DNA from 2 places in the Lysobacter sp. P5_B9 genome. Region 1 is predicted to be linked to the other one. Evidence: predicted binding sites of a transcription regulator. Region 1 holds the regulator's gene; the other holds the start of a gene.
What was found. The regulator sigma-54, encoded in region 1, starts transcription at its own class of promoters, with help from an activator protein. The targets are predictions, from matches to a motif close to TGGCACGNGCNTTGC.
Positions count from the first base shown of each region.

Region 1 (4,417 bases):
CAGTTCGGCGGGCAGGTTGTCGACGCAGTAGAAGCCCAGGTCCTCGAAGGTATTGAGCGCGACCGACTTTCCCGAGCCGGACATGCCGCTGACGATGACGAGGGTGGATGGTGGCGTGGTATTCACGTTGTGGTCGCGTCGCGTGGATGTAGGCGCACGGTCATTCCGCGCGTTCGAGGAAATGGCTGTGCCGCGCCATGAAGGCCGCCGCCGGGTCCACGCCCTTCGCACGCAGGATGTGCGTACGCGTCGCGGCTTCGGTCAGCACCGCGAGGTTGCGGCCCGGCATGACCGGCAGGGTGATGATCGGCACGTCGAGATCGAGCACGCGGCGCGAGCCCAGGTCGCCGGTCAGCCGCTCCAGCCCACCGGGCTGCGGTTCCAGCGCCGGCTTGGTGAGGTGCACGATCAGGCGCAGGTATTTGTTCTTCTTGACCGAGGTGTCGCCGAACATCTGCCGCACGTTGAGTACGCCCAGGCCGCGCACTTCCAGCAGGTCCTGCAACAGTTCCGGGCAGGCGCCGTCGAGGACGTCGGGCGCGATCTGGGTGAATTCGGGGGCATCGTCGGCGACCAGGCGGTGGCCGCGCGTCACCAGTTCCAGCGCGAGCTCGCTCTTGCCGGAGCCGGATTCGCCGGTGATGAGCACGCCGATCGAGTAGATCTCCATGAAGACGCCGTGCAGCGTCACCCGCGGTGCGAGCTTGCGCGCGAGGTGGTACTGCAGGTGGTTGAACAGTTCGTGTCCGCGCCGCGGCGATACCCAGAGCGGCGTGTCGCTCTCCTCGGCGAGGCGGCGCAGGTCTTCCGGACAGGACTGGTCCTTGCTGATGACCAGCGCCAGCGGGCGGAAGTCGATGATCTTGACGATCGTGTCCCAGCGCTGGCGTGAATCAAGCGCATCCAGCCAGGCCAGTTCCTCGCTGCCGAGGATCTGCACCTTGTTGGGATAGATGATGTTGAGGTACCCGGCCAGCGAAGGACGGCGCGCCACCGTATCGACGGCCTCGAGCACGCGTTGCCCGCCGGTGCGCTTGCCCGCCAGCCAGCGCAATCCCAGCTTGTCGCGTTGCTGTTCGAAAAGCTGCGCTGCGCTGATGCTCAGGTTCATGCCGCCGCTCCGCGTGTCGCCCCGGGCAATGGTAACTGGCGGAACGCGACCGTGCGGCTGCCCGGGCGCAAAAGCAAGCGGGGGCGGATTCCGTGGAATCCGCCCCCGGCGTGGAATCTGGCGGAGCCGACCAGGCGAGCGTGCCGCTCCGCCGGATGGCTCAGGCGAAGTCGCCGCTGCGGGCGAGGCTTTCACCGCGATGATGGTCGACTATTTTTTCCTTGTGCTTCATGAGCAGCCGGTCGAGCTTGTCGGCGAGCAGATCGATGGCGGCATACATGTCGACGGCGGCGGCATCTGCATGCAGCACGCGTCCGGAAACGGTAACGGTTGCCTCGGCCTTGTGATCGGGTTTGTCGAGACTGAGCATGGTGCGTACGTCGAAGGGTTGGTCGAAGTGGCGTTTCAGTCGCGCCAGCTTGCTGTCCACGTAGTCTCGCAGCGCGCCGGTGACTTCAATCTGCTGGCCGTGGGTTTCGATACGCATCGTTACCTCCTTATGGTCACTGGCTACGGTGACCCCATTCAACGCCTGTTTTGCGCGAATGGCAATGCGACGTAATGCAGGGGGAAAGGAGGTCGGAAAAAACCGTTACGCGGTCACGCTTATGGCCGGTTCTGCAGGGTTCCGGGAGCCTGCGCAGCGTGTCTCAGATACGCACGCGATCCTGCGAAGACGGGATGCTCATTGCTTCCCGGTACTTTGCGACCGTTCGTCGGGCCACGGGAACGCCGGTGGCCTTCAGTGTTTCGGCCAGGCGCGCGTCCGAGAGCGGCTTGCGCGGGTTCTCCGCGTCGATCAATTGACGAATCATGGCCTGAATGGCGGTACTGGACGCTTCACCACCCGTCCCGGTGTCGATCCCGGAGGCGAAGAACGAGCGCAGTGGGATGGTTCCGCGCGGCGTGCGCGCGTACTTGCGGGCCACGGCGCGTGAAACGGTGGACTCATGCAGGCCGATTTCGGCGGCGACCTCGCGCAGCGTCAGCGGCCGCAGCGCGCTGTCGCCGAACTCGAGGAAGGCTGCCTGCTGGTGCAGGAGGCAACGCATTACCTTGAGCAGGGTTTCGCCACGCGCTTCCAGGCTCTTGAGGAGCCAGCGTGCTTCCTGCAGATGGCCGCGCAGGTAATGGGCATCCGCGGCGCTGGCGTGGCGGATCATGCCCTCGTAACCGCGATGGATGCTGATGCGCGGGCGCATGCTTTCGGCCAGCGCGACGCGCCACAGGCCGTGCTGGCGCCAGATCACCACGTCGGGTGCGACGTAGGTGTCATTGCTGATGCTGCCGACCTGCAGCCCCGGCTTGGGATCGAGCGAGCGCAGCAGTTGCACTGCCGATTCGACATCGCCGATGTCCAGCTTGAGTTCGGCCGCGATGCCGGCCATTCCCACCTTCGGCAGGCGTTCGAGCGGACCATTGGCGAGCGTGTGCGCCAGTGTCCTGCCGGGTGCGTTCTCGGGCAGCACGGACAACTGCAGGCGCAGGCACTCGCCCAGCGTGCGCGCACCGACGCCGGCTGGATCGAAGCGTTGCACCTGGTGCAACACGGTGAGGATTTCGTCCTGCTGCGGATGGAAATCGGCGCCCAGTGTGTCTGCGATGTTTTCCAGCGGCTCGCGCAGGTAGCCGTCGTCTTCGATCGCCTCGATGACGGTGACGGCAATGATGCGGTCGCGCGGCGAAAGCGGGCTGAGGTGAAGTTGCCATAGCAGGTGGTCCTGCAGGGTTTCGCCCTCGGCCACCTGTTCAGCGCCGGGGATATCTTCGTCGGCGTCAGCAGGGCCTGTGCGTTCGTACCAGGTTTCACCATCGCCCGGTCCCCAGTTGGCCTCGGCTGGCGCGAGGGTTTCGGTTTCGTAGCCATCGTCGCTCTTGGTGCTGGCGGTGCCGTCTGGGGCGGTTTCGCCATCGGCGACGGCGATGCTGGTTTCGGTCCAGTCCAGTAACGGATTGGTTTCAACCGCCTCGGCGATCTCGGTTTCCAGTTCGGCCGCGGACAATTGCAACAGGCGGATGGCCTGCCGCAGTTGCGGCGTCATCACCAGTTGTTGTCCCAGTGTTGCCTGTAGGCGGGGCTTCATAGGAAGTGTGAACGGATTCTGGCGGGGCCGACGGCCGGTCCGTCATGGGGGATCGACGTCATGATGCACGGCGATGCGCGGTGCGTCGATGCCGCCCGTTCAGCGCGATGGCGAAGGACTACGGTTCCGGAACCGGGATCACAGCCGGAACGTGTCACCCAGGTAGACGCGGCGCACGTCGGGATTCGACAGCAGCGCATCAGGCGAACCCTGCGCAAGCACGGCGCCCTCGTTGAGGATGTAGGCGCGGTCGCAGATGCCAAGTGTCTCGCGGACGTTGTGGTCGGTGATGAGTACGCCGATGCCGCGGTTCTTGAGGTGGCGGACGATGCGCTGGATCTCGCCGACGGAAATCGGATCGACGCCGGCGAAAGGCTCGTCGAGCAGCATCAGCCGCGGCTTCGCGGCGAGCGCGCGCGCGATCTCGACGCGGCGGCGTTCGCCACCGGAGAGGCTTGCGCCGATCTGGTCCGCGACGTGGCCGATCTGGAGTTCATCCATCAGGTTGCCCAGTTCCTTCTCGATGCCGGCCTTGTCGAGGTCCTCGCGCAGTTCGAGTACGAGCCGGATGTTGTCGGCGACACTGAGCTTGCGGAATACCGATGGTTCCTGCGGCAGGTAACCGACGCCGTGCTTGGCGCGGGCGTACATCGGATCGGAGGTGATGTCCTTGCCATCGAGCACGATCTGCCCGGCATCAGCGGGCACCAGGCCGACGATCATGTAGAAGCACGTGGTCTTGCCGGCGCCGTTGGGGCCGAGCAGCCCCACGACTTCACCGGCATCCAGGGTGAGGGCGAAATCGCGGACGACCTCGCGGGAACGATAGGCCTTGCGCAGGCCCTTGGCAGCCAACATCAGTTGCTCCCCGGCTTCTGGGGGGCGGGCTTGGTGGGAGCCGGGGCCGGCTGCGGGTTGCGCGGCTGGATCGTCATCTTTACCCGGCCGGTACTGTCGGAACTGCTGTTCACCATGCCCGTCTTCATGTTGTAGACCACGCGCGGGCCGGAGAGGCTGCCGCGTGGCTGTTGGATGTTGACCTTGTCGGTGAAGACCACGACATCGCTGACGAGGTCGTAATCCACGCGCCCCGCCGTGGCATTCATGGGGGTGCCGTCATCCAGTTGCTGGCTGAGCTTGACCGGGCCGCCGGTAAGGACCGCCCGCACCGGGTCGCCGCCGCGGGTGGTGACGGTCGCGGTATCCGCCTGGATCTTCAGCG
Region 1 covers NZ_JBFULP010000001.1:458,600-463,016, forward strand. The annotation lists gene rapZ (RNase adapter RapZ) at 1-126, opposite strand, end outside; gene hprK (HPr(Ser) kinase/phosphatase) at 161-1,111, opposite strand; gene hpf (ribosome hibernation-promoting factor, HPF/YfiA family) at 1,272-1,598, opposite strand; gene ACXJJ9_RS02115 (RNA polymerase factor sigma-54) at 1,762-3,195, opposite strand; gene lptB (LPS export ABC transporter ATP-binding protein) at 3,334-4,053, opposite strand; gene lptA (lipopolysaccharide transport periplasmic protein LptA) at 4,053-4,417, opposite strand, start outside.

Region 2 (4,417 bases), on a different contig from region 1:
CCAATGACGTCCTGCAGGCGATGCAGGGGCACGTGCTGGACGAAACCGCGATCTACGGCACCTATTCGCTCAATCCCACGGTCAAGGACTGACAAGCGCGGCTTCCACGCGCTGCCAATCCTTACCTGACGGGAAGACCAAGCTTCTTCTGCAGCGCTTCCACATCGAGGTGCTTGGTGAATTCCGCCGAGCCGGCAGCCACGTCCGGTGACGCGAACATCTCCTGGCCGGCCACCTGGCCAAGCAGCCTGAACGATTCCGCAAAGGCGGTGTTGCCTTCGTATCTGATCGCCTGCTGCGTTTCCTTGCTGCAGGACTCGCCAAGCAGCTTCTCGAACAGCTTGGCCACGGCCTTGTTGGCGCCATCGCGCTGCGCCGGTGTGATGTTCGCGTACGGCTGGATGGTCGGGTTCAAGGCGATGGAGAACAACATCCATTGCACGAGCTGCTGCTTCTCCTCGGCCGAGGAGGCGTTGACCAGGCACTTGCCGAGATCATCGCTGTAGACGCCGGCACTGGCCGGGGCGGATGCCAGCATCGCGATCGCGAGGCCGAAGGCGCCAACAAGATTCCTGACCGTCATGGTGAATTCCCCCTGGAAGATTTCGAAACTACTGGCCAGCCGGCACCAGCAGCAGCAACGCCACGCCGAGGACGACGCGATACACCGCGAACGCCGTGAAGCGGTGGTTCTGGATGTAATGCAGCAGCCACTTCACCGCGACGAAGGCGGTGATCGCCGAGGCGACGAAGGCGACAGCGAGCGCGCGCCAGTCCTCGTGCGCGGCTTCACCCGTGCCGATCACCTCCATCAGCTCGTAGCCAGTGGCGGCGAACATGGTCGGTATGCCGACCAGGAAGGCGAATTCGGTCGCCGCCGCACGGCTGGTGGTACCGGCCAGCAGGGCGACGAAGATGGTCGCGGCCGAGCGCGAGGTGCCTGGAAACATGCCGGCCACCACCTGCGCCAGGCCGACCAGGAGCGCCACCGTCCAGGTGATCGCCGCGCGTTCGCCCAGCACCGCCGCGCGACGCGCGGCGAAGTGTTCGGCGGCGACCATCCACGCCGCGCCGATCACCAGCGCCCAGGCGACGGGCGTGACGGTTTCGGGCAACTGGAAGCCGAGTTTCTTCATCGCCAGGCCGAGCACCGCGGTGACCCCGAAGGCGACGGCGAGTTTGGCCGCGTAGTCGCGGCTTGCATGCTCGCTGAAGAAGCCGGTGGCCAGGTCCCACAACCGCTGCCGGTAGATCACCACCACGGCGAGGATCGCGCCGGCCTGGATGGAGATATTGAACAGGTCGCTGCGGTGCCCGAGCCAGCGCTCGGCGATCAGCAGGTGGCCGGTGCTGGAGATCGGCAGGAATTCGGTGATGCCTTCGATGATCCCGAGCAGCAGGGCGGCGAACAGGTTGGACATGGGCAATGGACTGATGTCGAAGTGGGCGCCGTCGTGCCAGGCAGCGCACGCGGCCGGCCCGGCGAAGGCGCGCAAGCATAGCCGACGGGCGCGATCGCACCAATCCGGTGCGACTGCGGATATTCCGCCCCAAGTTGGCGCGCACGAGTCATTGACCTCGGGGTGAAACCCTTGCAGATCAGCTGCTTATGCGGATCGAAAGCTTGGCACGCCGCTTGCGTTGAAGGATCCCGACGGGCCGCTTTGGCCCACCGCCACCGATCCCAGCCCCGGAGCCCAGCATGTCCCTCGAACACGTCGAAAAACTCATCAAGGACCACAAGGTCGAATTCGTCGACCTGCGCTTCACCGACATGCGCGGCGTGCAGCACCACGTGACCTTCCCCAAGTCGATCGTCGAGGCCAGCCTGTTCGAAGACGGCAAGATGTTCGACGGTTCCTCGATCTCCGGCTGGAAGGGCATCAACGAATCGGACATGGTCCTGCTGCCCGACGCCTCCACCGCGTTCCTGGATCCGTTCACCGCCGATCCGACCCTGGTCCTGACCTGCGACATCCTCGACCCGGCCACCATGCAGGCCTACACACGCGATCCGCGCGGCATCGCCAAGCGCGCCGAGTCCTACCTCAAGTCGAGCGGCGTCGCCGACACCGCGTTCTTCGGTCCGGAACCGGAGTTCTTCATCTTCGACAGCGTCCGTTTCGCCAATGACATGGGCCACACCTTCTTCCATGTCGACTCGGAAGAGGCGGCGTGGAACTCCGGGCGCGAATACGAAGGCGGCAACACCGGCTACCGGCCGATGGTGAAGGGCGGTTACTTCCCGGTCGCCCCGCTCGACTCGCTGCACGACATCCGCGCCGAGATGTGCAAGACGCTGGAGCAGGTCGGCATCGAAGTCGAAGTGCACCACCACGAAGTCGCCAACGCCGGCCAGTGCGAGATCGGCACCAAGTTCAACACCCTGGTGCAGAAGGCCGACGAACTGCTGACGATGAAGTACATCATCAAGAACGTCGCCCACCGCAACGGCAAGACCGCGACGTTCATGCCCAAGCCGCTGGTCGGCGACAACGGCAGTGGCATGCACGTGCACCAGTCGCTCGCCAAGGGCGGCCAGAACCTGTTCTCCGGCGACGGCTACGGCGGTCTGTCGCAGATGGCGCTGTGGTACATCGGCGGCATCTTCAAGCACGCCCGCGCGATCAACGCGTTCGCCAACTCGACCACGAACAGCTACAAGCGCCTGGTGCCGGGTTACGAAGCACCGGTGATGCTGGCCTATTCGGCGCGCAACCGCTCCGCGTCGTGCCGCATTCCGTACGTGTCCAACCCGAAGGCGCGCCGCATCGAGATCCGCTTCCCCGATCCGATGAACTCCGGCTACCTGACCTTCGCCGCGCTGATGATGGCCGGCCTGGACGGCATCAAGAACCAGATCGACCCGGGCGCGCCGAGCGACAAGGACCTGTACGACCTGCCGCCGGAAGAAGAGAAGAACATCCCGACCGTGTGCCATTCGCTCGACCAGGCGCTGGAAGCGCTCGACAAGGACCGCGAATTCCTCAAGGCCGGTGGCGTGTTCACCGACGACTTCATCGACAGCTACATCGCGCTGAAGATGCAGGAAGTCACGCGCTTCCGCGCGGCGACGCACCCGCTCGAATACCAGATGTACTACACGATCTAAGGTTCCAGGTTCCTTTGCGTCAACGCCCCTCTCCTGGCGGAGAGGGGCGGCTCCACCGGTAACAGCGCGGCATGGCCGTTCCCCATGCCGCGTGCTTCAACTCCGGCGTGCGGCGATCCCTGCACGCCTGGATGTATCGGCTCGACTGAGTCCACCTCGCACCTCGTTGCGAGTGCATCACCTCCCTTCGCGGCCGTCCCCGCGAACGCGCACCACGCCTACCCGCGGCCATCCCTGCGGGCTGCAGCACGCGAAACGCGTCGCCGCCTTCGCCATGTCACTCGCATGCCACCGCCATGCCGCCACGGGCGCGGAGCGCATGTGGCTTGAAGGCGATCGCCGGCGCAAGCGTTTACCGACAGCCATGGGAGCCGAGCGATGCAGCCGATCACCGCGATCATCCGCAGGCCGGACGGGCGGCAGCGCGCGGGATGGGGTAGTCGTGTCGCAATCGCCGTCGTGCTGGTGCTCACCGCTCCGGGGATCGCATTCGCCCAGCAGGCGGCGCACGCTGCACAACCGACAGTCGACAAGGGCGACATCGCCTGGTTGCTGGTGTGCTCGGCGCTGGTGATCTTCATGACCCTGCCGGGCCTGGCGCTGTTCTACGGCGGGCTGGTGCGCAGCAAGAACGTGCTGTCGGTGCTGATGCAGTGCCTGCTGGTGTTCGCGCTGGTGGCGGTGTTGTGGGTGTTGTATGGCTACTCGCTGGCGTTCACGCCGGGCAATGCGTTCGTTGGCGGCACCGGCCGGTTGTTCGCGAAAGGACTCACCGCCAGTGCGCTGGCGGCGACGTTCAGCAAGGGCGTGTACATACCGGAGCTGGTGTTCTTCGTGTTCCAGGGCGCATTCGCCTGCATCACCTGCGCCCTGATCGTGGGTGCCTTCGCCGAACGGGTGAAGTTCGCCGGCGTGCTGGTGTTCACCGTGCTGTGGTTCACTTTCGCCTACGCGCCGATGGCGCACATGGTGTGGTTCTTCCCCGGGCCGGACGCGTTCACCAGCAACGCCGCCGTGCCGGGCGTGCTGGCGCGATCCGGCTTCCTGTTCGCGAAGGGCACGCTGGATTTCGCCGGCGGCACCGTCGTGCACATCAATGCCGCCACCGCGGGCCTGGTGGGTGCCTATCTCACCGGCCGGCGCATCGGCTACGGCCGCGAGGCGATCAAGCCGCACAACCTGACGCAGACCATGGTCGGCGCGTCGATCCTGTGGGTGGGCTGGTTCGGCTTCAACGCCGGTTCCGCGCTCGAAGCGAATGCCATCGCAGCGCAGGCCTTCGTCAACACCTTCCTCGCCACCGCA
Region 2 covers NZ_JBFULP010000004.1:250,347-254,763, forward strand. The annotation lists gene ACXJJ9_RS10560 (YbhB/YbcL family Raf kinase inhibitor-like protein) at 1-92, shown strand, start outside; gene ACXJJ9_RS10565 (hypothetical protein) at 122-583, opposite strand; gene ACXJJ9_RS10570 (undecaprenyl-diphosphate phosphatase) at 612-1,421, opposite strand; gene glnA (type I glutamate--ammonia ligase) at 1,703-3,112, shown strand; gene ACXJJ9_RS10580 (ammonium transporter) at 3,491-4,417, shown strand, end outside.
Region 2: a site for sigma-54 is predicted at 1,626-1,640, ahead of glnA (type I glutamate--ammonia ligase). Genes of this name have one in related genera too.